2 linked regions of the Rhodohalobacter sp. SW132 genome follow. The protein of the gene in region 1 interacts with the protein of each later gene in a pairwise test. Links are inferred from orthologs where the notes say so. Each region holds a gene or a part of one and is shown on either strand. Other genes may lie near its edges.

What was found.
Region 2: the proteins of dnaX (region 1) and dnaE interact in binary tests that used the Escherichia coli proteins (3 or more experiments, as listed by UniProt). The link is inferred for Rhodohalobacter sp. SW132 from one-to-one orthologs.

What each region holds. Positions count from the first base shown.
Region 1 is NZ_QUOK01000001.1:1,099,955-1,110,031, reverse strand. Bases 52-2,995 are described here. They hold dnaX (DNA polymerase III subunit gamma/tau), read left to right. Parts: upstream 52-522; coding sequence 523-2,469; downstream 2,470-2,995. Other genes in these bases: DYD21_RS04760 (YbaB/EbfC family nucleoid-associated protein), read left to right, coding at 2,569-2,919. In the rest of the region: recombination mediator RecR, read left to right, coding at 3,004-3,609; DYD21_RS04745 (M1 family metallopeptidase), read left to right, coding at 3,885-5,783; DYD21_RS04740 (hypothetical protein), read right to left, coding at 5,786-6,304; DYD21_RS04735 (hypothetical protein), read right to left, coding at 6,335-6,868; DYD21_RS04730 (hypothetical protein), read right to left, coding at 7,096-7,389; DYD21_RS04725 (NADP-dependent malic enzyme), read left to right, coding at 7,696-8,859; DYD21_RS04720 (hypothetical protein), read left to right, coding at 8,992-9,594; DYD21_RS04715 (hypothetical protein), read left to right, coding at 9,591-10,077. UniProt on the Escherichia coli protein: Part of the beta sliding clamp loading complex, which hydrolyzes ATP to load the beta clamp onto primed DNA to form the DNA replication pre-initiation complex.
Region 2 is NZ_QUOK01000011.1:127,580-145,402, forward strand. The notes cover bases 6,858-11,576. They hold dnaE (DNA polymerase III subunit alpha), read right to left. Parts: upstream 11,273-11,576; coding sequence 7,058-11,272; downstream 6,858-7,057. Other genes in these bases: DYD21_RS17650 (Gfo/Idh/MocA family oxidoreductase), read right to left, coding at 6,858-6,902. Also shown: DYD21_RS17630 (TonB-dependent receptor), read right to left, coding at 1-1,318; DYD21_RS17635 (TRAP transporter substrate-binding protein), read left to right, coding at 1,902-2,843; DYD21_RS17640 (TRAP transporter small permease), read left to right, coding at 2,868-3,389; DYD21_RS17645 (TRAP transporter large permease), read left to right, coding at 3,400-4,698; DYD21_RS20920 (hypothetical protein), read right to left, coding at 5,174-5,371; more of DYD21_RS17650, read right to left, coding at 5,586-6,857; DYD21_RS17660 (hypothetical protein), read left to right, coding at 11,609-12,307; DYD21_RS17665 (hypothetical protein), read left to right, coding at 12,367-13,044; DYD21_RS17670 (alpha/beta hydrolase), read right to left, coding at 13,047-13,877; DYD21_RS17675 (acylphosphatase), read right to left, coding at 13,996-14,280; DYD21_RS17680 (hydrogen peroxide-inducible genes activator), read left to right, coding at 14,340-15,272; DYD21_RS17685 (hypothetical protein), read left to right, coding at 15,308-15,742; DYD21_RS17690 (hypothetical protein), read left to right, coding at 15,746-16,729; DYD21_RS17695 (ATP-dependent DNA ligase), read left to right, coding at 16,722-17,823. UniProt on the Escherichia coli protein: DNA polymerase III is a complex, multichain enzyme responsible for most of the replicative synthesis in bacteria. This DNA polymerase also exhibits 3' to 5' exonuclease activity. The alpha chain is the DNA polymerase catalytic subunit.

The sequences.
Region 1 (10,077 bases):
CTGCCGGTATATACCATCTCCCACGATCGCTTTCAGCCGCTCGATCTCCTGCCTCAGGGCGATCCGGCTATTCACACCCGAGCCATTCATCACCGCTTTGTAATACATTTCGGTAGCGGTTTCGAAATGATCATCAAACTCCCGCTCGGTAATAATCCGGATATATTCAAATCCAATCCGGGAATCCACCCTCTCCGAATCTTCATAACTCTCTTCCCAGGTAGACAGTGCGTCTTCAACCTGCCCGCGATATAGCTGTTCCAGCCCTCTTTGATAAGGAGATTGCGGCTGAGCTTCCGCACTCAGCGGCAGCCCGAGAGTGGTGAAGGTTAGAAGTCCTGCAATAATTAGTATGCAATAGCGCGCCATAGCTGTATGATCAGCAAATTTATGTTTAGGCCAAAATACAACGATCCTGATAAAACGAACAGTAATTCAGTAAATCGATTACCTTTTTACAGAATTCTGCTCAAAATGAAGGTCATTTTTTAGTACCTTTCGGTTTATAAAAGAACAGATTTTATGCCTCAAAACTACAGAGCACTTACTCGAACATACCGTCCCCAGAGCTTTGATGACATCGTTTCGCAGGAACATGTCAGTAACACCCTTAAGAACGCAATTAAACAGGATCGTATTTCACACGCCTACATGTTTTGCGGTCCCCGGGGTGTCGGGAAAACTACAATGGCCCGCGTTCTTGCCCGAACCATCAATTCGATAGGTTCCGATGTAGACGGGGAATCGCTCAATCAAACGCTGAATGTAGTGGAGATTGACGCCGCATCAAACAATAAAGTGGATGACATTCACCACCTGAGAGAGAGTGTTCGGATTCCCCCACAAAATGGCCGCTACAAGGTATTTATTGTGGATGAAGTGCATATGCTCAGTAAAGCGGCGTTCAATGCCCTGTTGAAAACACTGGAAGAACCGCCTGCCCACGCTATTTTTATTTTTGCCACTACCGAACCGCACAAAGTTCTGCCCACCATTCTTTCCCGCGTGCAGCGGTTTGATTTTAAGCGGATCAGCGTAGATGAAATTGTATCCCGGCTGCGTGATATTTGTGCAAAAGAGGGAATTGATATGGATGATGAATCTCTCCACGTTATCGCCAAAAAAGCGGATGGCGCACTGCGTGATGCGCTTGGGCTGATGGACCAGGCGATCGCATTTTGCGGGGATTCCATACGGTATGATGATCTTGTTGAGGCCCTGAATGTGGTAGGCAGTGATCAGCTATTCCGGTTTATGGAAGCTGTGGAGAAGAAAAATTCTGATACCGGCCTGCAGCTTGTGAATGACCTGATACAGGGCGGTGTGGATATCCAGGAGTTTTTGGCTGCGCTGACCGAACATTTGAGAAATCTCTATGTAGCATTGAACTCAGAGCGAATGTACCTGGTGGATGCTACAGCAGAAACAAAACAAAGATACCGCCAAACAGCAGAAGCTTTTGAAGCCGAAGACCTGATGAGAATGCTCCACATGGTTAGTGAAGCTCAGCTAAAAATGCGCGACGTACAGCAGCCGCGTGTTCATTTCGAGATTCTGCTGCTGAAACTCATCCACATGAACCGCAGCCGTGAGCTGAACAGCCTGCTTGAAGACCTGAACCGGTTAAAAAAAAACGGCGGGATTCCGGTAGCTGAAAGTTCATCGCCTGAAATTGAAGAAAAAACCTCAGAGCAGGCGCCATCATCCCCCGAAAAAAAATCTGCCGACGAGCAATCTCCTGCCGTGCAGGAAACAAATGAAGAGAATGAATTCTCTGCGGATGACGATGATGATGATACTGATGAAGGAAAAGAAATTGCGGCCGAAGCTGAACATCCATCGAATGGAAAAGATCACTCAGAGAATCGGGGTGAGCAGTCAGTCAGCCCACAAAACGAAAACATCGATCAGAAAGAAGAAAAAACGTCTGCACTTCCCGCAGATGAGTCCAAACCGCAAACCCGGGTACGGAAAAATGATGATTTTGACCTGGTAAAACCGGCTCTTGGATTCGCAAAAGGAATCAGTTCATCGCAGGATCAAGAGGAGGATGAGAGCGAGGTGGCCACCGCAACTATAGAAGAGGAAATTCCTGAACCGGTTGAACTCTCAGAGGCTTCCGACCTTGAACCGTACTGGAAAGAGTTTTTAGGGAAATTGAAGGATGATGCCCCCCAGATGCTTTATTACCAGATGATGCGCGTACAGCTAAAAGATCTGTCCGGAAACCGGTTAACGGTAACGGCAGATAGTGAGTTCGCTACAAATATGGTTGATGAAAACCAGGAGCTACTTTCCGACCTGATGAAGAAGACCGTTGGAATTCGGATTCGGATACAGTGCGTGGCGGAGAGAAAATCGAAAAACAAGGAAACTTTGAGTCCCTATGAACGATTTAAGGAGTTGCAAAGGAAAGATCCGCACCTGAAAAGCGTTGTTGAACTGTTTGGTGCTGAGCTCGACTACTAATCAATTGAACACACTTTATAATTATCAATCGAAAACAGGTTTTGCGGTTTTTTAAAAACCGGACAGATCTGAATTCTAAACCATTTAATTTTAAGACTTATGAGTCAATTTAATATGGCCGATATGTTCGGCAAATTCCAGGATATGCAATCTAAGATGAAAGAGATTCAGGATGAACTCGGCACGCTGATCGTTGATGCCGAAGCCGGTGGCGGTATGGTGAAAGTACAGGCCAACGGAAATCGAAAAATCGTATCGATTGACCTGGATGATGACGTCATCGACCCGAACGATAAAGAGATGATGGAAGATCTTGTGGTGGCTGGTGTGAATAAAGCGCTCGACAAAGCTGAAGCGGCGGCAAAGGAGAAGATGCAGGATGCTTACAAAGATATGATGCCCGGAGGCGGACTTCCCGGCGGAATGGATCTCAGTAAATTTGGCCTGTAAAATCACGGAAACCGCTGGGCAAACAAAGGCTGATCATCAGTGCACAGTTTGCCCGTTAGTAATTTAAATTAACGATACATTTAGATGCAAATCACCTCTGAGGCGCTGGAACGCGCGATTGAAGAGCTGGCAAAACTTCCCGGTACCGGAAGAAAATCAGCACAGCGAATGGCGATTCACCTGCTCAAACAAACCGATGAACGGGTGCTTGGCCTGGCTGATGCGCTGGTTCAGCTCAAAAAATCTGTGCAGCGCTGCTCCGTGTGCGGAACCATTACTGACAGCGATCCCTGCAGAATTTGCAGCAACCCAAAGCGTCAAAATGGCGTTGTATGTGTGGTTGAAGAGTTTCAGGATGTTTACATCATCGAAAAAACCAATGAGTTTAGGGGCCGTTATCACGTGCTGGGCGGAGTGATATCTCCGCTCGAAAATGTGGGTCCGGACGATATCCGCATCAAACAGTTACTGGAACGGATCGGCACCGGGGATGAACAGATTGAAGAGGTGATACTGGCCCTGAATCCCGATGCCGAAGGCGAAGCGACCTCCTATTACATCAACAAACTGCTGCTCAGCTACGACGTTAACGTCACACGGATCGCCTACGGAATCCCGATGGGAACGGAACTCGAGTTCATCGACGAAGCTACTCTGAGCCGCGCATTTGCAAGTCGCTCCAGCTTTTAAACCAGTACCCCTGAGACATGGTATTTTTCAGGGCTACCATTCCGAACAGAATCCATTCTCCGTTGTTAGATGATACCCGGTGCGGGTTTACGTTAACAAAAATACCATGTCTGTTGGATACCAACTTGGTACAGATACAATATTTTAACATCAAAACCTGTTGAATCGCTGTGCCCGGTTTACCGGAGTCCCGCTTTTTGCTTACATTAAGCGGCTGTATAAAGAAATCAATGATCATCCGGAATACTTCCCCATAAATCATTTAACCGATTATTATGCCCACATCGACACGAATCACGCCGCTTCTCATCTTTCTGTTTCTCCTTACTCCGCTAACCGACAAAGCCGTATCTCAGCCGGGACCGGGTTATTGGCAGCAGGCGGTTGATTATACGATGGAGATTGACATGCATGTGGAGACCAATCGGTTTGATGGACACCAGACGCTGGTTTATACCAATAATTCACCTGACACGCTCGACCGCGTTTTCTATCACCTCTTTTTCAATGCGTTTCAGCCAAACAGCATGATGGACAAGCGATCCCGAACAATTGATGATCCTGACCGCCGTGTGCGTGACCGGATTTATCATTACGATGAGACTGAAATCGGTTTTCAGGATATCCAGTGGATGACACAGAATGGTGCAGAGATCGACTTTACAATCAAGGGCACCATCATGGAAGTTCACCTGGCTGAGCCAATTGCGCCGGGCGAAGAGGTGGTGTTTGAGATGGAATTTGAAGCACAGGTACCGTATCAAACCCGGCGTTCCGGCCGCGATAACCTGGAAGGAATCCGATTTTCGATGGCGCAGTGGTACCCGAAAATTGCGGCGTATGATGAGCGCGGATGGCATCCGAATCCCTATATCGGAAGAGAATTTCATGCTCCGTTCGGGAACTTTGACATCACCATTCACATCGATCGCGACTATGTTGTTGCATCAGGATCAATCCTGCAAAATCCGCAGGAAGTCGGTTTTGGGTATGAAGAATCCGAAAGTGATCTGAACATTCCCGATGGTGAAAAACTCTCATGGAACTTCCGGGCAGAAAATGTGCACGACGTCATGTGGGCTGCGGATCCTGATTATACCCACACCACCTACCAGGTTCCCGATGGGCCGCTCCTGAGATTTTTCTACCAGACTGATCCCGTAGCCACAAATGCCGAAGATGAAGACCAGGCTCAGCTTCTGGAAAACTGGGAGCGTCTGCCGGAATACACATCAAGGGCGTTTGAGTATATGAATGAGAATTACGGCAGATATCCCTACGATGAATATGTAGTGATCCAGGGTGGAGACGGCGGTATGGAGTACACCATGGGTACGCTGATCACCGGGAATCGTAATTTTGGCAGCCTGGTTGGGGTTACAGTTCACGAGCTGATCCACGCCTGGTATGAAGGAGTTGTGGCAAATGACGAGACCACCGAACAGTGGATTGATGAGGGGTTTACGGTTTATCTGTCTGCGCTGGTTATGAATGAATTGTTTAATGATGGTGAAGGAGATCCGATGGTGAGCCGTCACCAGGGGTATTTCAATATTGTAAATGCAGGCATTGAAGAGCCAATGCACATTCATGCGGATCATTACCACCGAAATTCTGCCTATAGCGTGGCATCGTACACCAAGGGGGCGATTTTCCTGCATCAGCTCGGGTATATTGTCGGAGATGATGTGCTCAAGCGCGGACTCAACCGCTTTTATGAAGAATGGAAGTTCAAACATCCAAAAGGACGCGACTTTCTTCGGATTATGGAGCGTGAATCAGGAATGGTGCTCGACTGGTACTACGAGTATTGGATTGAAACCACGCGTACGATCGATTACGGAGTTTCATCCGTTGAACCTGCAGAAAACGGACAGACAGAAATTACTCTTGAGCGTATCGGCCTGATGCCGATGCCGATTGACCTGGAAGTTGAATTGACGGATGGCTCGATCATCCACTACTACATTCCGATGCGAATTATGTGGGGAGAAAAAGAGAATGAAAATCCCGGTATTGAGCGCCACACACTGCCCGACTGGCCCTGGGTATTTCCCGAATATGATTTCCTGATCGATATTCCGAATGAGGATATCGCCCGGATTGAAATAGACCCGACCCGAAGGATGTCTGATGTGGATCGGGGGAATAACGAATGGCCGGTTGAAGATTAAGATTAGGGGGCACACCCTAATTCCGGTACAGGTGCCGAGTCGGTTTTTCCTGTTGCAAACTCTTTGATAGAGACCTTAAACTCGGCCACAGTTACTTGACTTTGACCGATTCTGCCATCGATTATGCTGAACTTGCCCTGATCGTGCCCTATTGGAATCCAGCGGCTATTAATGTTCTTTAAATGCAGGATTACGTTTTCTCCTATTTCGAAGTGTGGAAAGATAGGACGGTTTGGATCTTCATAAGGCAGTCGGGTCAACCGCAGTTCAATGGTTCTATCCTCCAATTGGCCATTAATCACTTCACGAATCGAAATGGTTACCACTTCTATAGTCGTATGGTGTCGGCTGCGTTCAGAATGAAGTTCCAATACCTGACCTTCTACGATTACGGTAGAGCGTTGAATGATCGATTCCAGGCTCTGGGCCAGATAGTCGTGAGCCATTGTGATGTTTGGCAGAAGGAATATGAAACAAATCCATGCCTTCTTTGTGATAAGATTACTCATAACTTTTTCCATAACGCAATCCTCCATTGTTGGTTTATTTGTTCAATGATAAGGGAGGGCGATTCCCATCCCTATCATATACATTTTTTCCGCTTCGTTATATCTTGTAAAAAATGTATTCTTTTCATAAAAAAAAGAGTCAAAGATATCACCACCGGGGCGAAATTGCGTGGAATCGGGTTGTGGCAAGTATTCCAAGGCATTTTTCCGCCGCATTTCGAGTCCTACTCCCTCCTCTGTGGTCCCATCATAAGGTCGCCAGACTTCCAAAGAAAATACTCCAGGATGCAAAGCAGGGTCTTGTGAGATTCGTATCGTCATCGAATGGTAATCTGTATCTTCAGTATAGTAAAACGTCCAGCCACTAAAATCACCTCCAATCATATAGCTTGGCGGCCCCAGCTTTTGAACGACTGTGGTTGAGTCGTCGCCGATGCGCACCTCTTCGATATGCTCGCCCCATACGATGCGTGCAGAATCTGTGTCTGTGATGTCCGTCGGATTGCTGCAGGAGACAAACAGCAGTTGGAAGAAAATCCATGCAAGCACGGCGATTGTGGCGAAGTGTGGTTTCATTGTACTATTCCTTTTGTGTATACCTATCGATTGTTTCTATTTTATTCATGATTCATTTAATGGTAGGTAAATCTTTTTTTGCTGAGATATACTTCAACTTTGTTGTCGAAGTCCATATCGAATCGAATGCCAATAAACGATGTATCTGCCAAGGTGAGTGTTGTATCCTTTGTAATGGTACCATCTATCCAGACATGAAGATCATGCTCACCCTTTGAAATCTGCTTTTATACCGCTACAATTACACCTTCTGGATCAGAAGGTACTTCTTGGTTAAAGATCAATATCCTGGCAAGTCCTGCCCGGTTTGACGTGATTTCCTCTTCAAAGATCAAATCACCATTGAGTTCGACTCGTACATTATCATTTTTAAAACGCTCTTGCAGATGTATTTCAAATAAAACAGGTTCGCTATTAGGCTTCAGCGTATCACATCCAGTCACAAGGAGCGAACAAACCAGAACAGAGAAATGTAAAGTTGCACTTTCGTCATAAGACTCCTCCAAAGTATGTATGGACAATAGAAATATTTTTTTATGGGTATTTCCTCGTTTATTTATTATCTATACAAACCAACTTTTGTGTATACCTATTGATTTTTCGAAAAAGTTTTAGTTTCTCTTCCAACTCCGTTCTCCGCATCCTCAATTGGCAAATAAGATCTATAGGATGCATATAAAGACAATTAACTGTTTTATAATAGGCTCCGTATTTATCTTATAAACAAAACTTTAATTGTAGTGGTAAATTTCTGAGATTGAACCCGCATCAAAGTAAAAATCCCCGTAGTTTTGATCCTTACAAAAATTTTGCTCTAAACTATCAGAATGAGCTCAGATAAAAAGCACGATTACAGAAGAAAAGCAATTGAGGCACATAAGAAGTATGGCGGCAAGGTTGCCATCACATCAAAAATGCCGCTTGAAACCAATGAAGACCTGAGTCTTGCCTACACACCCGGTGTAGCCCAGCCCTGTCTTGAGATTTCTAAAAATCTATCTCTTGCTTACGATTACACCTGGAAAAGTAATTCAGTGGCTGTGGTAAGTGACGGATCTGCCGTGCTTGGACTTGGGAATATTGGTCCGGAGGCATCACTCCCGGTCATGGAAGGCAAAGCTGTGCTGTTCAAAAAATTTGCCGATATCGATGCGGTGCCGGTTGTGCTCGCCTCACAGAATACCGAGGAGATTATTCAGGCCGTGAAAATGATTGCACCGACGTATGGAGGCATCAACCTCGAAGATATTTCGGCTCCCCGCTGTTTTGAAGTAGAACGGCGCCTGAAGGATGAACTCTCGATTCCGGTTATGCACGATGATCAGCACGGAACGGCTGTGGTAACTCTCGCTGGAATGTTTAACGCTTTAAAGGTGACAGGCAAGAAATTTAAGGACCTCAAAGTGATGATCAACGGATCAGGTGCGGCCGGTGTGGCGATCATTTACCTGCTTCGTCATGTTGGCGTGGAGTACATTGTGGTGTGCGACAGCCGGGGAACCATACATAAAAACCGCACCGATCTATCCCCGATCAAAAAAGAAATTGCGGATCTGACGAACATCAAAAACACAGAAGGCGGTCTGGAAGATGCCGTTTCCTATTGTGATGTTTTCATTGGCGTATCGGTGCCAAATGTGCTTACAAAAAAGATGGTTCGTTCCATGAACAACGATCCGATAATCTTTGCGATGTCGAATCCTATTCCAGAAATTATGCCGGATGACGCAATGGAAGCCGGTGCGCGGATTATTGCTACGGGCAGGTCTGATTTTCCAAACCAGATCAACAATGTGCTGGCTTTTCCCGGAATATTCCGCGGCCTGCTCGATGCACGGTCATCTGAAATTACAACGGAAATGTACGTAGCCGCAGCTAAAGCGATCGCCAACCAGGTTGAAAATCCAACCGAGGAGCAAATTATACCCAGTGCGTTTGATAAAAACGTGGCTCCGGCCGTTGCAAAAGCGGTATACGATCTTGCAAAATAATCACGACTACAGTTTTTGATTTAGTTCAAAAAAAAGCTTTGTTCGACCGAATGAGGTCTTAAATAGAATCAGCTCAACAATCTGACAGGCTTTTTTTACGTAGTACTCATTATTTGTACATACACATAATGTATGCCCAGATCATTAACCTTTACTATTTTGATCATTTTTTACGGCAGCTCTGCCGTACTTGCACAGAATGCGTTTCATACAATTGATGTTGCAGCGGGTGGAGATGTGGTGGTTGGCGGAAATAGTATACTGAATGACTGGTCAAATACTCCGGGTTTCACTCTTGAACTGAGGACGCCCTATTATTCCGGTGAATTTGAGGCGGGACTTCGCTACAGACGTTATAATAAAGATTCATTTCCCGATTCCGGCTTCCGGTCGGCGTTTGTTTACCTGGGCTGGCACTATCCTATCGGGCTTAATGAGCGGATACAATTCGTTCCGGGCTTTCGGCTGGGAAATCATTTTCTATACCAGGATCACGCAAAAGAGTATTATGCTGATCCGCCCGGCGACCCGTTTATATTTCATGAAAATGAAAGTGAATTTGCCTACGAATTTATTGCACGATTTGAATATCGGCTATCAGATCAATCCAGGTTGTTTGTCTCAGCTTCTTACAACCGTACAATTCTGGAGATTCCATTCTCAGTTGTACACGCAACCATTGGCGTTTCACGCACATTTCAATCGCCGAACTGGCTTCAAAACTTGCTGCGATGATACCATTTCTTATCCTTCTTTTTTCGATCCTGCCGGCTGAATATTCTGATTCTCATATCACTCATACCGATCCCGATTCGTTGGAATCAAATAAAATTATCCGCACCGATGATCTCATGAACCGGATTGGGCGCGATTATATCTCTGTCGACAGGCTATCCTTTACGGTTTACTCACCTAAATACGGATATTTCGGCCCTCAGCCGGATTTTATCATCGATGGTATTCCTTCGCAGGTGGATTTTTTCGGTATCACAAACCCGGTTCATCTGCCAGCTGTTTTGACTTCGATCGACCGGATGGAGGAAACAGACCAACCCTGGTATACGAACGATCATATCTCCATACAGACGACAGATATACAGGATGGATTCTCATTCACAGGCTCTTCAATCATCACCAATGAAGCGGGTGAGCCCGGGCCATGGGTGTACGACCCGGAGCGCATCACACCAAATGTAGAACGGTTTGGCCCGGGAGTGG
Region 2 (17,823 bases), on another replicon or contig:
CCAGTCGAAGCTCGCCATTTTCATCATAGGGCTGTGTAAGGGGAGTATTTTGAATGGCTTCATTATAAAAGTTTCGGGTTCCACCTTCCTGAATACTGTACACTCCCAGGGTTGATGTACCGATTCGTATCCTGTCGGTAATATCCAGGTCAATATTCAGCCGGGTGTTATATCTCTGAAAATGTTCCGGTTCAAGAATTCCACTGTGGTCCAGTCCCCCAAAAGAAACATAATAACGGGCATTTTCACTACCCCCTGCAATTCCAAGCTGGTGTTGTTGCCTCACCCCTCGCCGGGTAATCATATCCTGGTAATCGGTCCAGGTACCGTTCTGAAGCTGCTCGAGTTCAGTAGAATGAAAAAGTTCGTTATCCGGTGTGGGATTGCCAGCAGCACGGAACGCTTCGCGACGCAATTCTGCCCATTCCTCACCATTCATCATATTAACTCTTCTTGTTTTCTCAGAAAAACCAACCGATCCATCATATGTTACAGAGATATCCCCATCGTATCCGCGTTGCGTTGTAACGATGATTACACCATTTGATCCACGTGCACCATAGATGGCTGTTGCGGAAGCATCTTTCAGAACTTCTATGGACTCTATATCTCTTGGGTTGATATCTGCTATACCTCCTGAAATCGGTACTCCGTCAACTACAAATAATGGATCATTACCAGCGGTAATGGATCGGTTACCACGGATTCGAATTGAAGCTCCTGAATTAGGTTTGTTACCCCCTTGTGTTACATAAACTCCGGCTGACCGACCCTGCATGCCTGATTCTAATGAAGTTATGGAAGTTTCATTAATTCGAGAAGCTGAGATTGAAGATACAGAACCAGTCATATCACTCCTTCTCTGAACTCCGTAACCCACAACAACCAGATCATCACCTAAAACTCCTACCTGGGAAAGCTCAATATCCAGGGTTAAAGTTTCGTCGCCGGATATACTAAAAACTGTTTCATACCGCTCATATCCCACATATGTAGCTATTAATGTATAATCTCCAGGTTCATTGATTTGTATTTCAAAGTTTCCATCCAAATTTGTGGCTGAACCCGTTTGAAGCTGCTGGATATAAATATTTGCTCCTGGTATGGGTTCGCCTGTACGGGCATCGGTAACAGTGCCGGTTATGGTTTGATTAACCTCATACGGGCTGCTGAGAGCGCTTCCATAAAGTTCAGAAATTTTTACCTCGCCCTCATCTATTGTATGTGTAGATGCAAAAGCTGATGAATTGGTGATTGTAACTACCCCGGTAATCAAGAGAGCAAATACAAGCATCATGGTTTGAATTTTTGTTTCCATATTCTCTGGCTTGGTTAATTTTAACATTTTTTGTTGTGTGGATATGTATCGATAATCAATCACAAACCTCCTTATACTCTTTAAACCTTAATTAAACGGTTAAGTAACTGGCTAAAAATATATAGCCGTGGAAACTTCAGTTAAAAAAAGTAAAATAGGCTTGCGTAATAGTTAAAAAACAAATTTGATTTCTGCAAAGAAAAAAATGCTTTTCTTCCTATAGCATTCGAAATCTTGCCCTGTATGATTTTACACCATTTATTAATATCTATAGTTTTTCAGAAACCTTGATTTCTTAGAAAAAAATAGTAGACATACAAAGATTTTAACCCGCTAATAACACTACTTTGTGCCGAAGAACGGTTTTGCAAAGTCATCAATAAAGACGTCAACAGCGACGAACTTCCGCCTGAATACTTTACCGGTTAAACTATTTTTAGTACTTTGAATTTTAATTTCCAAAAATTTACCCTTTATTAGAAAAGCTTCTAAAAAGAATCCAAAATATTAAGTAGCAATGGTCTGCAGTTTCATAAAACTAAATAAGCTATTTCTTACAGCAGTTTTTCTTGTACTCATATTCATGAGCTGCGGAGGTTCAAGGTCAGATGATGGTTCTAAAACCATCATACTTGCTCACGCAATGCACCTGACTCATCCGGTTACAATAGCTATGGACCGTATGGCTGAACTCACTGAAGAAAAATCAGAGGGACAGCTTAAAATTGAGATCTACCCTACAAGTCAGCTCGGTGGAGAACGCGAGCTTCTCGAGCTTGTACAGATCGGAACGATTGGTATCACTAAAATTTCCGGCGCAGTTTTGGAAAATATAGTTCCCGCCATGCAGGCCATGAGTCTTCCCTATCTTTTTCGCGATGAAGAACATTATGCCAATGTATTATGGGGCGATGTTGGCCGTGATATGCTGTTAGAAGGAGAAAAATATCGATTAAGAGGGATAGCATATTATGATGCCGGAATGAGAAGTTTCTATTCTGTGGGCCGGCCCATAAACACCCCCGCGGATTTAGCCGGGATGAAAATAAGAGTACAACCAAGTGTAATGGCCATAAACTTAATCCGCGCCTATGGCGGATCAGCTACCCCGCTTGCTTATGGCGAACTTTATACGGCTTTCCAGGGAGGTATTGTTGATGGAGCGGAAAATAATCCTCCAAGTTTTTATACATCCCGGCACTACGAAGTAACCGACTACTATATCCTCAATGAGCATACAGCCGTACCCGATGTACTTGTCATCGGTACGAAAGTCTGGGATACTCTCACTGACCAGGAACGGACGTGGCTTATGGAGGCAGTGAATGAATCCGTCGACTTTCAACGTGAGTTGTGGAAAGAATCAGAAGAAGAGTCACTGCGTATTGTCCAGGAAGCAGGAGTTGAAGTCATCCACCCAGACAAAGAACCTTTTCGGGAAAGAGTACAACACATTTATGACAATGTGAGGGAACGTGACCCTGAACTCTATCGATGGATTGAACGTATTCAGCAGGTTCAATAACATTAACTGTTAAATCAAATAATTGTGCGAAAACTGATTGATACAATCACAAGAAGTCTGCTTGTTTTTTTAATGAGTTCGCTGGTTATCGTTGTAGTATGGCAGGTATTTTCCCGCTATATCCTAAATGCACCAAGTACTGTCACAGACGAACTTGCCCGTTTCCTCCTCATCTGGGTCAGCCTTTTGGGTGCTGCATATTATTCAGGAAAGAATCTGCATATAGCGATTAATGTTTTACCCTCAAGACTCAGCCCTCCCAACAGAAAAAAACTAAATATTCTGATACATCTGATTGTCATCACATTTGTTCTTCTTGTTTTTGTGATTGGCGGGGGGATGCTGGTTTATTACACCTATACTTATCTGCAGCTTACTCCGACTTTGCAGATTCCTATGGCATTTATCTACGCAATCGGCCCGATAAGCGGGTTACTGATCATCTTCTATAAAATAGCAGATATTGCTGATCTTCTCCGTTCTGATGCGGAACAGGTCAGCGGGGATCATCAGTTTGAACAGGAAGACTTCACAGGATCAATTTAAACAGAGCCCTATGGGATTAATTGAGATACTAGTACTCGTATTAAGCTTTCTGATTCTGCTTGCTATCGGTGTCCCCGTCGCGTGGACGCTCGGTATTGCGAGCCTGCTAACGATATTATTTTCATTAGAGTCACTGACTGCATTCATGACAATGGCTCAGCAGGTAATGACCAGCCTGGACAGCTTTACACTGCTGGCAATTCCATTTTTTATACTTGCCGGTCAGTTAATGAATAAGGGTGGAATCGCAACACGTCTCATTAATTTTGCCAAAAATATAGTAGGCGCCCTTCCCGGTGGTCTGGCCCATATAAATGTAGTAGCAGCAATGCTTTTTGGGGCCATCGCGGGATCATCCGTGGCTGCAGCATCAGCTATTGGCAGCATCCTGGGACCCCGCATGGAAAAAGAGGGCTATACAAAAGAGTTTGGTGCGGCAATTAATATATCTTCATCCACTATGGGATTGATCATTCCGCCTTCCAATATCCTGATTGTTTATTCACTTGCCAGCGGCGGAACATCTATTGCGGCCCTTTTTATTGCAGGATACATACCGGGCATCCTCACCGGTCTGATTCTGATGGGAGTGGCAGCAGTTTGGGCGATGCGAAAAAACTTTCCGGTAGGAGAAAGAACCGCGTTAAAGCCTCTTATCAAATCGTTCCTGAAAGCGCTACCCAGTTTACTTCTTTTAGTTATTGTAATCGGGGGCATCGTAATCGGAATCTTTACCGCCACCGAAGCAGCAGCTATTGCAGTTGTATACACACTGGGACTTGCCTTTTTCTATAAAGAGATCCGATTTAAAGATTTGCCTTCTGTTTTGATGGGCTCCGTTCAAACCACCTCTATTGTCATGATTCTCATCGCTACTTCAATTAGCATGAGTTGGGTGATGTCGTTTGGGCATCTGCCTCAATCCATCAGTGAAACACTTCTGGCGCTGAGTGATAATAAAATTGTGATCCTTCTGATTATAAACCTGATCCTGCTTTTTGTGGGAATGTTTATGGATATCACGCCAGCTGTGCTCATCTTCACACCGATCTTTCTTCCTGTGGTGGTTGAACTCGGAATTGATCCGGTTCACTTCGGCATCATAATGATTATGAATCTCTGTATCGGAATCTGTACACCACCTGTTGGAACACTGCTCTTTGTGGGTGTGAGTGTGGCGGGAACCACCATTGAAAAAGTTATAAAGCCGTTGCTTCCACTTTTTGTCGCGATGCTGCTCACACTGATACTGGTAACCTTTTGGGAAGATTTGAGCCTTGCACTTCCACGATTATTTGATTTGATGTAAGCAGAACTAACAATTCAGGCCCTGGCTTCTCGGGCCGAAACTGAGACATCTCCATGTTCATCGATTCATCCTGAACAACGTTTAAATGGGCTCAAGCCCAGCAAAAAGAGATCTCTCCGTGCGTTCACCGCGAAAGAGCGGCTCTCTTAGTCTTTTGGGGCAATAGCGCGACTCGCAACTCAGTGGTTGAACCAGGAACACGGCAGCGCCATGAGGATGGGAATCATGCAAACGGCGTATGGCGAAACACTGCATGTTTGGGATACTGATACGCCGGTTAGAACCCAGTGCTATTTTGTCTTGTCGAGCGCAGCACCGGTGCTTTTCCGGTGCGTAGCCGAGACATCTCCCGGTTCGTAGTTCCATCTCGAACAACGTATAAACGGGTTCAAACCCAACGAAAGGAGATCTCTCCGTGCGTTGGCCGCGAAAGAGCGGCTCTCTTAGTCTTTCGCGCAATAGCGCGACTCGCAACTCAATGGTTGAACCAGGAAACAGCCCTGCGCCGTGAGGATAAAACTCCTGCCAATCGGCGTATGGCGATACACTGTATGTTTGGGATACTGATACGCCGGTTAGAACCCAGCGCCTTTTGTCTTGTTGAGCGCAGCACCGGTGCTTTTCCGGTGCGCAGCCGAGACATCTCCCGGTTCGTAGTTCCATTTTTTAGCATAGACCTGAGTTCGATTCTTAAATTTTTCGTATATCAATAAAAACAGTCCATAAAGGAAGTTAGTTAATTTAATTCGTCAACAATTATGTCATGCCGGACTCCGATCCGGCATCTCCTGCCTTGTTAAGGACGGGAGATCACGCATCGAGTGCGAGATGACGCCCTTTTTGGACTGTTTTTGACATTTTTAAATCGAACTCAGATCATAGGCTGGTTAAATCCTCGGTTCCCAACCCCGCTCATAATCGCGTCTCCACATGCTCATCGCTTCAGAATCACCAATTATTCTGCCCGTGCGCGGATTGATATCCAGTGAACGGCCGATTTCCTGAGATATATTTCCTAAATGGAGTGCTTTAACACTTTTTTGTCCCTCTTCAATAGGTGAATTTAGCTCTGTTCCCCTTCTGATAGCCTCGGCAAAATTATGAACATGAATATCTGTCAAACCGCCGCCGCCTACTGTATCCAGCTGATCTGTTTCATCATCGCGTATGTTCTTTTTTATCTCCTCATTGTCAAGATTATACGCTGTATACCCGCTTCTGTCTATCATCACAGTACCTTTCGTTCCGTGAATGACTGATCCCCTGCCTTTGTCCCAGAATTGATATCCGTTGCTGCTGCGACCTTCCCAGTTGATCGATTTTCCTTCAGGAAATTCAAACATTACGTTTTGCACGTCGTAAAATTCCCAGTCATCATCAAAATGATAGCGGCCACCGTTGGATGAAATTTTCTTCGGCAGATCCACACCAAGAGCCCAGCGGCAAATATCATATTCATGTGTTCCGTTGTTTAATAATTCACCCGTTCCCCATTTCCAGAACCAGTGCCAGTTGTAGTGGATAATATTATCCCGGTACGGTGTTCTCGGGGCCGGGCCCTGCCATAATTCATAATCCAGCCAATCGGGTACATCAGCTATACTGCCGGTACCGATAGGCCCCCTGGCATTTGCATAAAAGCATTTTGCATAGTAGACATCACCAATTAAACCTTCCCGGATTTCATTTATCACTTCTATTGATTCCGGGGCTGATCTCTGCTGGTTCCCCATCTGTACAACTTTGTTATATCTCTTCTGAGCCTGAACTATCAAATCAGATTCTGCAGGATTATGACTCGCCGGCTTTTCCACATACACATGTTTTCCCGCCTGAAGAGCCAGAATTGTAGCGGCAGTATGCCAATGATCGGGAGCCGCAATCACCAGGGCATCAATATCGGGATCGTCCAAAGCCCTCCGAAAATCGGTCCCGGTTTCCGGTTTCCTTCCCTGAATCACTTCCACTTCTTCTGCCCGTTCTTCAAGCGGACGTTCATCCACATCAAAAATTGATTTCACTTCCACACCCTCTGCACCGGCAAATACCTCCGACAAATAACCGGCCCTTCCACGCCCTCCCATCATAGCAACAACAATTTTATCGTTGGGCGAATAGATGCCTTTCGAAAAAGTTAGCGGCCCGGTAAGCCCGATTGCTGCTGTTGTAAGTGCGGATGTTTTGATAAACTTTCGTCGATCCATAGACCTCGTGATCATGTTCAGATTTGCATTGCTTTACTGGTTAAGCTAACATTATTTAATAACATTTATAAATACAAATGCTTGGCTCTATGTTTAATATTATTAGTACTCGATTGAAAAACCTCCAAGGGTTTGAAACCCTTGGAGGGTTGCCTCTAACTCGTTCTCGTCAACTGTACAGACTCTTTACCTACAATATTCCGCAAACCGTTCAGTAGTTCGTTGTTGGGTTCTACCACAAATTTCCTGACGCTCATATTCAGCGGGCCTTTTGCGTGTTTGCTTAGCACACGAAGGGTAACCGGAGTTTCGCCTTTGTGTATACTCATCAGCGTGGCCATCTCGTTGAGGTCATCTTTGGTGAGCAAAGAGGTTTCGAGCCGGAGTTTAAGCATCAGTTGGTTCTGAAATTTTTCGCGCAGGTTCTGAACCCGCTCCAGCGTATTGGCCATGATTTTGGGCTGCCCGCCGCGAAGACTCAGCGTACCGTCGAGCAGTACAATGGTATCCGGTGTCAGCAGTCCCTGGTGACGGTCGAACACATCACTAAATACAAGCACTTCCATCGCGCCTTGCAGATCCTCGATCTGAACAAATGCCATCGGGCGCCCTTTTTTGTCGCTGATCTGCTTCACGCCTGTAATAATCCCAACAATCTTAATCTGTTCGCGGTCGCTCATCTGACCGATTTTCTCCTCTGCAAGCGTATGTGATGCAAACAGCCGGATATCTTCACGGTATCGATCCAGCGGATGGCCGCTCAGATAGAAACCGATCAGTTCCCGTTCGCGGTTCAGCCGTTCGATATTGGTCCACTTCGGGCAGTCGCGCAATTTTGGTTCATCAAATCCTGATCCGGCACCACTGTCTCCTCCGAAGAGACTCGCCTGATTCAATCGTTTCTCCTCCTGTTTGCGGGAGGCGTAGCTGATGATATCCTCCACACTTGCCAGGAGCTGGGCGCGGTTATCATGCAGTGTATCAAAGGCGCCGGCCTGCACCAGACTTTCAATCGTGCGCCGGTTGCAAACCCGGGTGTCGATCCGCGAGGCGAAATCGAAAATAGAACGGAATTCGCCCTCTTTTTTACGCTCTTCGGCGATCTGTTCGATAGCATTAGATCCCACACCTTTTATGGCCGACATTCCGTACTGCACGCGTCCGTCACGCACCACAAATTTACCTTCCGCAGTATTGATATTGGGCGGGTCCACCGGGATATCAACCCGCTGGCACTCCTCAATGAAGAACGACACTTTTTTGATGTCGTTCATATTGTGGCTCAGCACCGCAGCCATATATTCGGCCGTGTAATTGGCCTTAAAGTACATCGTCTGGTATGCTACTACCGAGTAGGCTGCGGAGTGCGATTTGTTAAATCCATAACCGGCAAAAAGGGCCATCTTGTCGAATACATCTTTTGCCACTTCCTTGCTGTAGCCCAGATCCTGCGCCTGGTTCATAAACTTCTTCTCTTCCGGCGGCAGCAGATCAGCTTTTTTCTTACCCATGATCCGCCGCAGAACATCCGCTTCCCCGAGCGAGTAGCCGCCCATTTTCTGCGCTACCATCATGATCTGCTCCTGGTAGACCATAATTCCGTGTGTCGGTTTCAGGATTCCCTTCAGATCATCGTGCGGATATTCCACCGTTTCCTCACCATGTTTCCGCTTGATATAGTCGGGTATAAACTGCATCGGACCGGGACGATAAAGCGCGTTCATGGCGATCAGGTCATTTATCGACTCCGGTTTCAGATCCTTGAGGTGCTTCCGCATCCCTTCTGATTCAAACTGAAACACGCCCACGGTGAGTCCTTTTTTGAAAAACTCAAACGTCTGTTCATCATCCAGCGGGATATCGTCCAGGTTGTACTCAACACCGTGATTATCCTTCACCTGCTGGATCGCCGTTTTCAAAATCGAAAGCGTCTTGAGGCCGAGGAAATCCATCTTCAGCATCCCGGCATCTTCAATATATTTTCCGTCGAATTGCGTCACATACAGATCGGCATCTTTTGCTGTAGCGATCGGGATGTAGTTGGTCAGTTTATCCGGCGCGATGATCACCCCAGCCGCGTGGATTCCTGTATTCCGGACCGATCCCTCCAGCGTCTCCGCCATCTTCAGGGTCTGTCCTTCGAGATCATCTTTCTTTTTAATCTCTTGAAGATCGCGAACCTCCTTGATCGCATCTTCCAGCGAGATACCGATCGTATCCGGGATCAACTTGGCGATCCGGTCGGCATCCGGCAGCGGCAGATCCAGTACACGTGCCACATCACGGACCGATGACCGCGCCGCCATCGAACCGAACGTGATGATATGTGCCACCTGAGATTTTCCGTACTTATCCACCACGTAATCGATCACGCGCTGGCGTCCGTCATCATCAAAATCGATATCGATATCCGGCATCGACACACGTTCCGGGTTCAGGAACCGCTCAAAAAGCAGGTCGTATTTCAGCGGGTCAATATTGGTGATGCCCGTGCAGTACGCCACCACCGATCCCGCCGCCGAACCACGCCCCGGACCTACATACACTTCCATCTCGCGCGCTTTGGCGATAAAATCCTGTACAATCAAAAAGTAGCCGGCAAAGCCCATTGTTTTGATGATATTCAGCTCGTGATCGATCCGATCCATCACCTCACCATCCAGCTCATCGTACCGCTCTTTGGCACCTTCAATGGTAAGATGACGCAGGTAATCATCTTCCGTCTCAAATGGACCAGGCAGGGTAAAGTTGGGAAGAATCACGTCGCGTTTCAGTTCAAGCGGTTCCACCTTGTCCACAATCTCCTGCGTATTGGTGATCGCCTGCGGAACATCGGCAAAGAGGGCTTTCATCTCCTCCTGCGTTTTGAAATAAAACTGGTCGTTCGGGAACCCAAAGCGGTAACCGCGCCCTCGCCCAATCGGTGTGCTCATCAGTTCGCCATTATCGATACAGAGCAGCGCATCATGTGCTTTCGCATCTTCCTGCTCCATATAGAACAGGTTGTTTGTGGCGATCACTTTAACATCGTACTTTTTCGCAAATTTGAGCAGCACGCTGTTCACCCGCTCCTCCTCTTCCAGGCCGTGGCGCATCAGTTCGATGTAGAGATCATCGCCAAACAGGTCGATCCACCACTGCAGTGCTTCCTCGGCAAACTCCTCTCCCTTATTCAGAATCAGGTCGGGAATCTCGCCTTGCAACCCTCCGGTTGTGGCGATCAATCCTTCCCGATACTTTTTCACCAGCTCCCGGTCGATCCGCGGGAATTTGTAATAGTACCCCTCAATAAAACCGAGCGAGCACATCTCCGCCAGGTTTTGATATCCCTCACGATTTTTGGCCAGAAACACCTGCTGATGCCGCTTGTCGCGATTATCGCGTGTAAATTTTTTCTGATGGCGATCTTCCACAAAATAGCACTCACACCCGATAATCGGCTTGATACCGGCCGAATGCGCCTTCTGCACAAAACTAAAAATGCCGTACATATTCCCGAGATCGGTAAGCGCCACGGCAGGCATCCCATCTTTTTTCGCTTTATCGATCAAGTCATCAATACCGGCCGCTGCTTCTAAAACCGAAAATTTGGAGTGGGTATGCAGATGGCTGAACGAACCCGTAATTTTTTCACCGTCGGCTGCCTCTGCCGGCAGATCAATTGCGGAATCGTCCTCATCCGCCTCGCCGGTCACGCCTCTGCGCCGCAGCTCCTCCACCTTTGGCATGTAGTGGGCCGGATTGATCCACTCCCTGGGAGATTTGGTATCCAGCTCCAGGTCGTTTGGCAGGTTTGGTTTGATAACGCCCAGCTGAACCAGCTCCAGAAACGCACGCGCGGTGGCATCCACATCAGCCGCAGCATTGTGAGCCTCCTCGAAGCCCACATCAAACAGTTTATCGTGCAGTTCGGCAAGCGTAGGCCATTTGTAGCGACCGCGTCCGCCCGGAATCGCACAAAATTCAGTTGATTCATCCTTGGTATCAATCGGAACTTTTTTGTCAAGCGGATTCTCCCGCTCCATCCGCAGGTATTCCGATCCCATAATATTGAGATCGAACTCCAGGTTGTGGCCTACCACAAATGTAGTTCGCTCAACATCCCGATTAAATGCATCCATCACTTCTTCCAGCGGAACGCCCTCCTCCCGTGCCCGTTCGGTAGAGATTCCGTGTACCTTTTCAGAGTTAAAAGGAATTGTAAAACCATCGGGCTGAACAATATAGTCCCCCTCCGAGACCAATTTACCGGTGTGATCGTGGAGCTGCCAGGCAAGCTGCACACAGCGCGGCCAGTTGTCGAAATCTGTCAGCGGTGCGGAGTAGTTATCGGGAAGGCCGGTGGTTTCGGTGTCAAAAATCAGGTACATAAAAGGAGATTACTGATGGATGATTTTGCTATATCGTACGCTTCAAATATAAACGAGATTTGAACCATTCACAGGTTAAAATCGGAGGAATTTCCGGGATCAGGTTTCTTTTATTTTAATCGTTTCTAAAATTCCCTCAATACTAATAGAAATGTACAGATGACATTCAAAGACGGATATTTGACTGATTCTTACTTTGTCAACTTAAAGCAATAATTCTTTACCTTGAATATCTAATCAGGAACAAACAATGTTTTACAAACCCTCATTTATTTTTCGTCAAATATCAATTAGATTGGAATTGATATATTTAAAATAATTTTTAATTGATTCATCATGAGAAATTTAGCCATACTCGTTCTTTCCATTTTTATGCTGCAGCTTTCTTCAAATGAAATTTCTGCTCAGGTTGGACAAGAAATAAATACGTATCAAATGATTCAGGACCTTTCCCCTGGCTATATGGAAAGGTTTGAAAAAGAAATAGATGCTGATGGTTCCCCATATCTGTTCAATGAATTTCTTTCCGGCTCCTTAACATTCATGAATGGTAAAACTGTGAGCGATGTCCCTCTTCGATTCAATATTCATGAAGAGAATGTTCAGTTTCAGAATAATGGTAACATCTTCGTTCTGGATGCCGAGGTTATCAATAAAATAGAAATCACAGGTCAGAATGAAACCATTACATTACAAAAAGGGTTTGATGCCCGGCGGTTGAGTGAGAATAACTTTGTTGAAATTCTCGCAGATGGAGATGCAAAATTTATGGTCAAGTATTCAGCCACCCTCAGACAGGCGAATGCAAATTATGGGGCGTCAGCAAACACCAATGAGTTCTCAACTACTGAAACTTATTATGTTAAGTTTGGGAATGAAGATACAGAAAGATTGAGGCGTCTGAATGAACGACGAGTTTTACGCGTTTTTCCTGATCATTCAGATGAAATTGAACAATTTGTAAACAACAACAATCTTCAACTCGATAATGCAGATGATGTAGCTGCTCTATTCAAATACTATAATTCGCTATAAAGAACATACGTTGCATTACACCTCACGCATCAAGAATCAAACCATTCCTTACTATTTTTATGTCTAAGCTACTGCTATACCCACTTCTGATCGTTTCTCTTATATTAATTTCATGTTCAGGTACTACCAATCAATACATTTCACCGGATTACGAAGATCAGAATTTAAATGATTCTGTATCTATTTTTAAAATTGAAGAGTCAGATTTCTCTGAAACCAATCCCGATCATACGTTTGGAACTCTGAGTGCAGCAGAAACTTCGCTTTTCAATGAACGACTTTTTGAACTTTTTTCTGAGGCTACTGCAGCGGAAGTTACCCAACATTTGAATTTTTCAGATTTTCCGGATTTAACCTTTCAAGTACGCCATTTTGATCAAAATGGTACCTCTCTTCATATCCTTGCACCGGAAAAAGGCTCTAAGCTAACCAATGATGGTGATGGGGTATCTCCAAGATTTGTTTTACTTTTAGATGGGTACAATTTCAATATATTTCAGGATTTGGCACCTGGTTTTTCATATGGCGGCCATGAACCTGAAACGGTTACCAAAGCAAATTTTGAGACCAAATATTTAATTTGGGATAACCAGATACAGGATGCTGTTGGATGGGGGAAAGTGAATTCAGAACAGGTTGTAAATCTTGCTCAAATCAATGAAGAGTATGATAATCTTATTTTACAGACCATTAAAGAGATGATTCCACGTAGCCCTTTCGCCCCGCGCAGAAGTTAAAATCAGGAATCATCCGTATCACGGATCAACGAGCTCCAGCTCTCGGCAAACAGATCACGCGATGTATTAAAGCTGTCGTTGTGGCCTCCCTGCAGTTCCACAAAACGGGCATTTTTAGTTTCTGAAGCGATCTCATAAAGTCTTTTCCCGTGACGGATATTTACAATCCGGTCACTGCTTCCGTGCATCACCAAAACCGTATCAATACGGCTGGTGCGCAGATCTTCATCCACGGGAAATTGGATCGGGACTAAAAATCCCGGCACAAACGGGTAGACATCCGAAGCGATCTCTTTTCCATTGATGAATGATGAATCCAGCACCAGGGCCCGGCCATCAAACTCAGCCGCCTGCCGGGCTGCGACTGCCCCGCCCAAAGATCGGCCGTAAAAAATCATCCTCTCCGGCGGAATGCCTGCTTCTTCTTCCAGATAATTCACTACGGCAATGCCGTCAGTGTAAATTCCGGCTTCATCAGGCGATCCCTCACTGTTGCCATATCCGCGATAATCATATAAAAATACAGCCGCACCCTGGTTTACAATCGTTTCAGCAATCCCGATTCTTCCGCTGATATTACCCGCATTCCCGTGAGAATATATCACTACGGGCTGCTCACTGGCATCCCCGATTAACCAGCCGTGGATGGTTACGCCATCAGGCGTTTCAATATAATGTTCACTCCATTCCAACCCGAGCCTGTCCGGCGAATCGATCATTTGGCCCGAAGGGTGAAATATTATTTGATTTTGAAACATAATGAGTGCTCCTACCAGCAAAAGATAACCGGCTCCGATCCAAAGAATAAGTTTCACTACAACTTTAAAGCTCATAGAAATACTTTAGAATGATGGCATGACTCAATTTACCCTCATCAAATTCAACATTCGATGGCGGAGCAGAATTCACTTCTGCTGTTTATCAAACCGAAATTTTCGCCTTTTAGCACGCTTACCGCTTTACGGAAAAGTATTTAAATGATTCTTCGGTCACATTTTCAATTTTCACTACATCTACAGATTTAACTTTTGCAGCTACCGGACCCGATTTTAGTCTATTTTCCAGTTCATCCACTTGCTCTTCTTCACCTTCCAAAACCGCCTCAACATCGCCATTTCGTAAATTTTTCACCCAGCCGTTTACACCCAGACCACGTGCGTTTTGCTTCGTAAAATGACGAAAACCCACGCCCTGAACTCTGCCCGAAATCAAAAGCTGTTTCTGAATTTTACCCATAATCGTTCAAACTTTTTTATCTTGCTCTATTGCGGAGCATTCTTAAATTAAATGTACACATGACTCTAACACAACTTAAGTATATTGTCGCGGTTGACAAACACCGCCATTTTGCTACGGCAGCGGATAAAAGCTATGTCACTCAACCTACCCTGAGCATGCAGATTCACAAACTTGAAGATGAGCTTGGCGTAATACTTTTCGACCGTTCTAAATCCCCGGTAGTACCCACTGAAATTGGTGAGAAAGTACTCGATCAGGCTCGTATTGTTTTGAATGAAGCCAGGAAAATATCGGACATTGTTCAATTTCAGGAAGAATCCCTCAGCGGAACCTTTCGAGTCGGCGTGATTCCCACGGTCGCTCCCTACCTGGTGCCCCGATTCCTCCACTCATTTTTAACCGCTCATCCTGATGTAGAATTGGTTTTTGAGGAATCCCTGACGGCCACTATTCTGGACGGACTGGAAAGCGATGAACTGGATGCCGGGATTATCGCTACTCCGGTAAAGAATGCGCATATCTACACGGAAGATTTATACGTGGAACCATTTGCGGGATATCTTTCCAAAAGTCACCCGCTGGTTGAAAAAGAGTTGTTATCTGTGGATGATCTGGAACAGACAAATATCTGGCTGTTGAATGAAGGGCACTGTTTCAGGGATCAAACCGTAAAAATCTGCAAGGAAGCAACCCGAAAGAGAGGTTCTGAGATTGAATTTCGAAGCGGTAATCTCGAAACCCTGAAAAAGCTTGTTGAACAGAATTACGGAATGACCCTTCTGCCCTGGACTGCAACTAAATATTCCGATCACAACAGTTCCGAGGCGATTATTAAGGAATTCAGCGAACCCGTTCCCTGCAGGAAAGTCCGGCTGGCCTATGGCCGTAAACACCTCAAAGAGAATATTTTAAAAGAGTTCAGAGAATCCATTATTCGCTCTCTGCCCGAAAAGCTGCTGAATGCCGATCAACAAATGGTGATTGAATAATCGCATCAAACATCTCAACTACGTCAGAATAGTTTATGCTCAGTTCCTTTTCAGCTCAGTGGTTTACGGCTTATTATGTTGTACTCGGTACAATTTTGATCGGGTACGGTGTCTATCTCATCGCAAAACAGCACGCAATGGCAGGTTACCTTAGAGATGTTGCTGAAAACACCGAAAAACCTCCGCGAGCTTTCAGATCAGTTCTCAAATACCTGCTTCTGTTCACGATTCCCGGTCTCATCCTGAGTTTTTTTCCATTTTCATGGATTGAACTCATTTTTTCAATCTGGTGCCTCATCATCATCTTTACTGTGGGGCAAATGCTTGTTCAATGGAAGGTTGTTTCCAGCCAGATCCTGGCGGTTGGCGGAGAGCTGCACAAAAAAATTCGGTTTGCCGGAATCAATATGATATCCATCGGTGTTGTACTTTTCATGCTGTGTTATATTTTGATATCGAACACAAGATAACTGATGCGATTACTGAAAGCGGGATACCAGGGAATCTACCTTCCTGAACTTGGAGTGGCAATGGACGGGACCCATCCCGATGCTGATTTCACGTTTGTGACACACGCCCATGCCGATCACATGCACAAAAACCGGTCGGCCCACACCTACGCTTCCCAGCCCACATTAAAACTGATGCATCTCCGTGGTTTCAGGGGTTCATCCACAGAACTGAAGTTTAACACTCCATTTGAAACCGATCGATTTACAGTAACACTCTACCCCGCCGGCCATATTCTCGGATCGGCTATGATTTTTATTGAATCAGATTCTGGCTCCCTTCTCTACACCGGGGATTATCGGACACCACCGTCACCCGCCACTGAAGGATTTAATGCCCCTCCCCGTGCCGACTTCCTGATTACCGAAGCTACTTTCGGCCTGCCAATTTATCGATGGAAAACCACGGATGAACTAGCTGAAGAGATCCGCTCATTTGCTAAGGACACACTCGCTGAAGGTTATACGCCCGTATTCCTGGCATATAATTTGGGGAAAGCGCAGGAGATCATGCATCTGCTTGCCCCGCTGAATCACCCCGCTATGATTCACGGCGCCGGTTTCAATTTATGTTCCGTGTATGTTGAAGAGAACATCGATCTTGGAAATTTTATGGCGTATGAGCGGGAAACTTGCGAAGGAAAAATCCTGGTTTGCCCCTCATCCGCCCTGTCCGGTGGATTTGCCTCCAATGTTAAGAAGAAACGCATCGCCTACTGCAGCGGTTGGGCGTCGCTCGAATCACGCCGCACCCAGCTTACAGTGGATAAGCTCATCCCCATCTCCGATCACCTCGATTTTTATGAACTGATCGATTTTTGTGAACGGATGGATCCAAAAAAAGTCTACATCACCCACACTCCAAATCCTGATGTTGTAAAACATTTTCTGGATGAGCGAAATATTTCATCGGCCTTTTTAAATACGGAGATGCAGGCCGATGACTGAACAAAAAACTTCGTTTGATGAGCTTTGTAACGTCATCCAGACCATACGAGAAACGCGTGGAAGCAACCGGAAAATAGCTATCTGTGCCCGGTATCTTTCCGGACTGACTGATGATGAACTGAATTTAGCATGCAGGTTTATCGGTGAGGGTGCATTTGAAAGCATCAGCGGAAAGCGGGCTTCTGTCGGCAGCCGCACATCCGGACTGGCAGCCGCTGATTTTTGTGAAATTGATTACGATCATGTGTTTAAACCGTGCCGGACCGCAACCGGAAGCAGCTCCGAAACCATCGCAAAACTGATGTACGCCACACCGGCCGCACGCAGTAAACGAAACCCGGCACAACTGTCGCTACACGCTGTAGAAGAACTTTTCGAAAAACTCTATTCCGTTTCTGGCCGAGCCGAAAAACAGGAAATTCTTATTTCTGCATGGCAAAAAATGTCGGCCACTGAAATTAAATATTTCATTCGAATGCTCGGACAAGGCTCTCTTCGGATTGGATTTGAAACCAAATCACTTGTATCAGCCATCGCAAAAGCATTTGAACAAGATCCTGAAGAAGTTCGATATGCACACATGATTACAGGATCAATTGGAAAAACAGCTCTTCTGGCCAAACGGAATTCATTGGCCGATGCAACCTTTAAACTGTTTCATCCGCTCTCATTTATGCTGGCTTCACCCATTGAGAGCCGGGCGGTTGATCAGCTTGATGAATACATCTGCGAGGAGAAATTCGACGGAATGCGCTGCCAGCTTCATGCAGAGGGCGATCAAATCAAGCTTTTTTCTCGAGACCTAAACGATATCACGCAGTCCTTTCCCGATATTGTTTCCGCATATCGAGATAAAAACCTCTCCCCTGTAGTTCTCGACGGGGAAATCTGTGTATTTAAAGATAACACCATTCAGCCGTTTCAACTGCTTCAGAAGAGAATGGGATTGAAAAAGCCGGGAAAAAAAATCCTGGAAAAACACCCTGTACTGTTCATCGCTTATGACCTGCTTTATCTGAACGAACAACCTGCGTTTGATGATCGACTGGAATCACGCCGGGAAAAGCTGCTGAAATTGTCCGAAAAGTCTGATG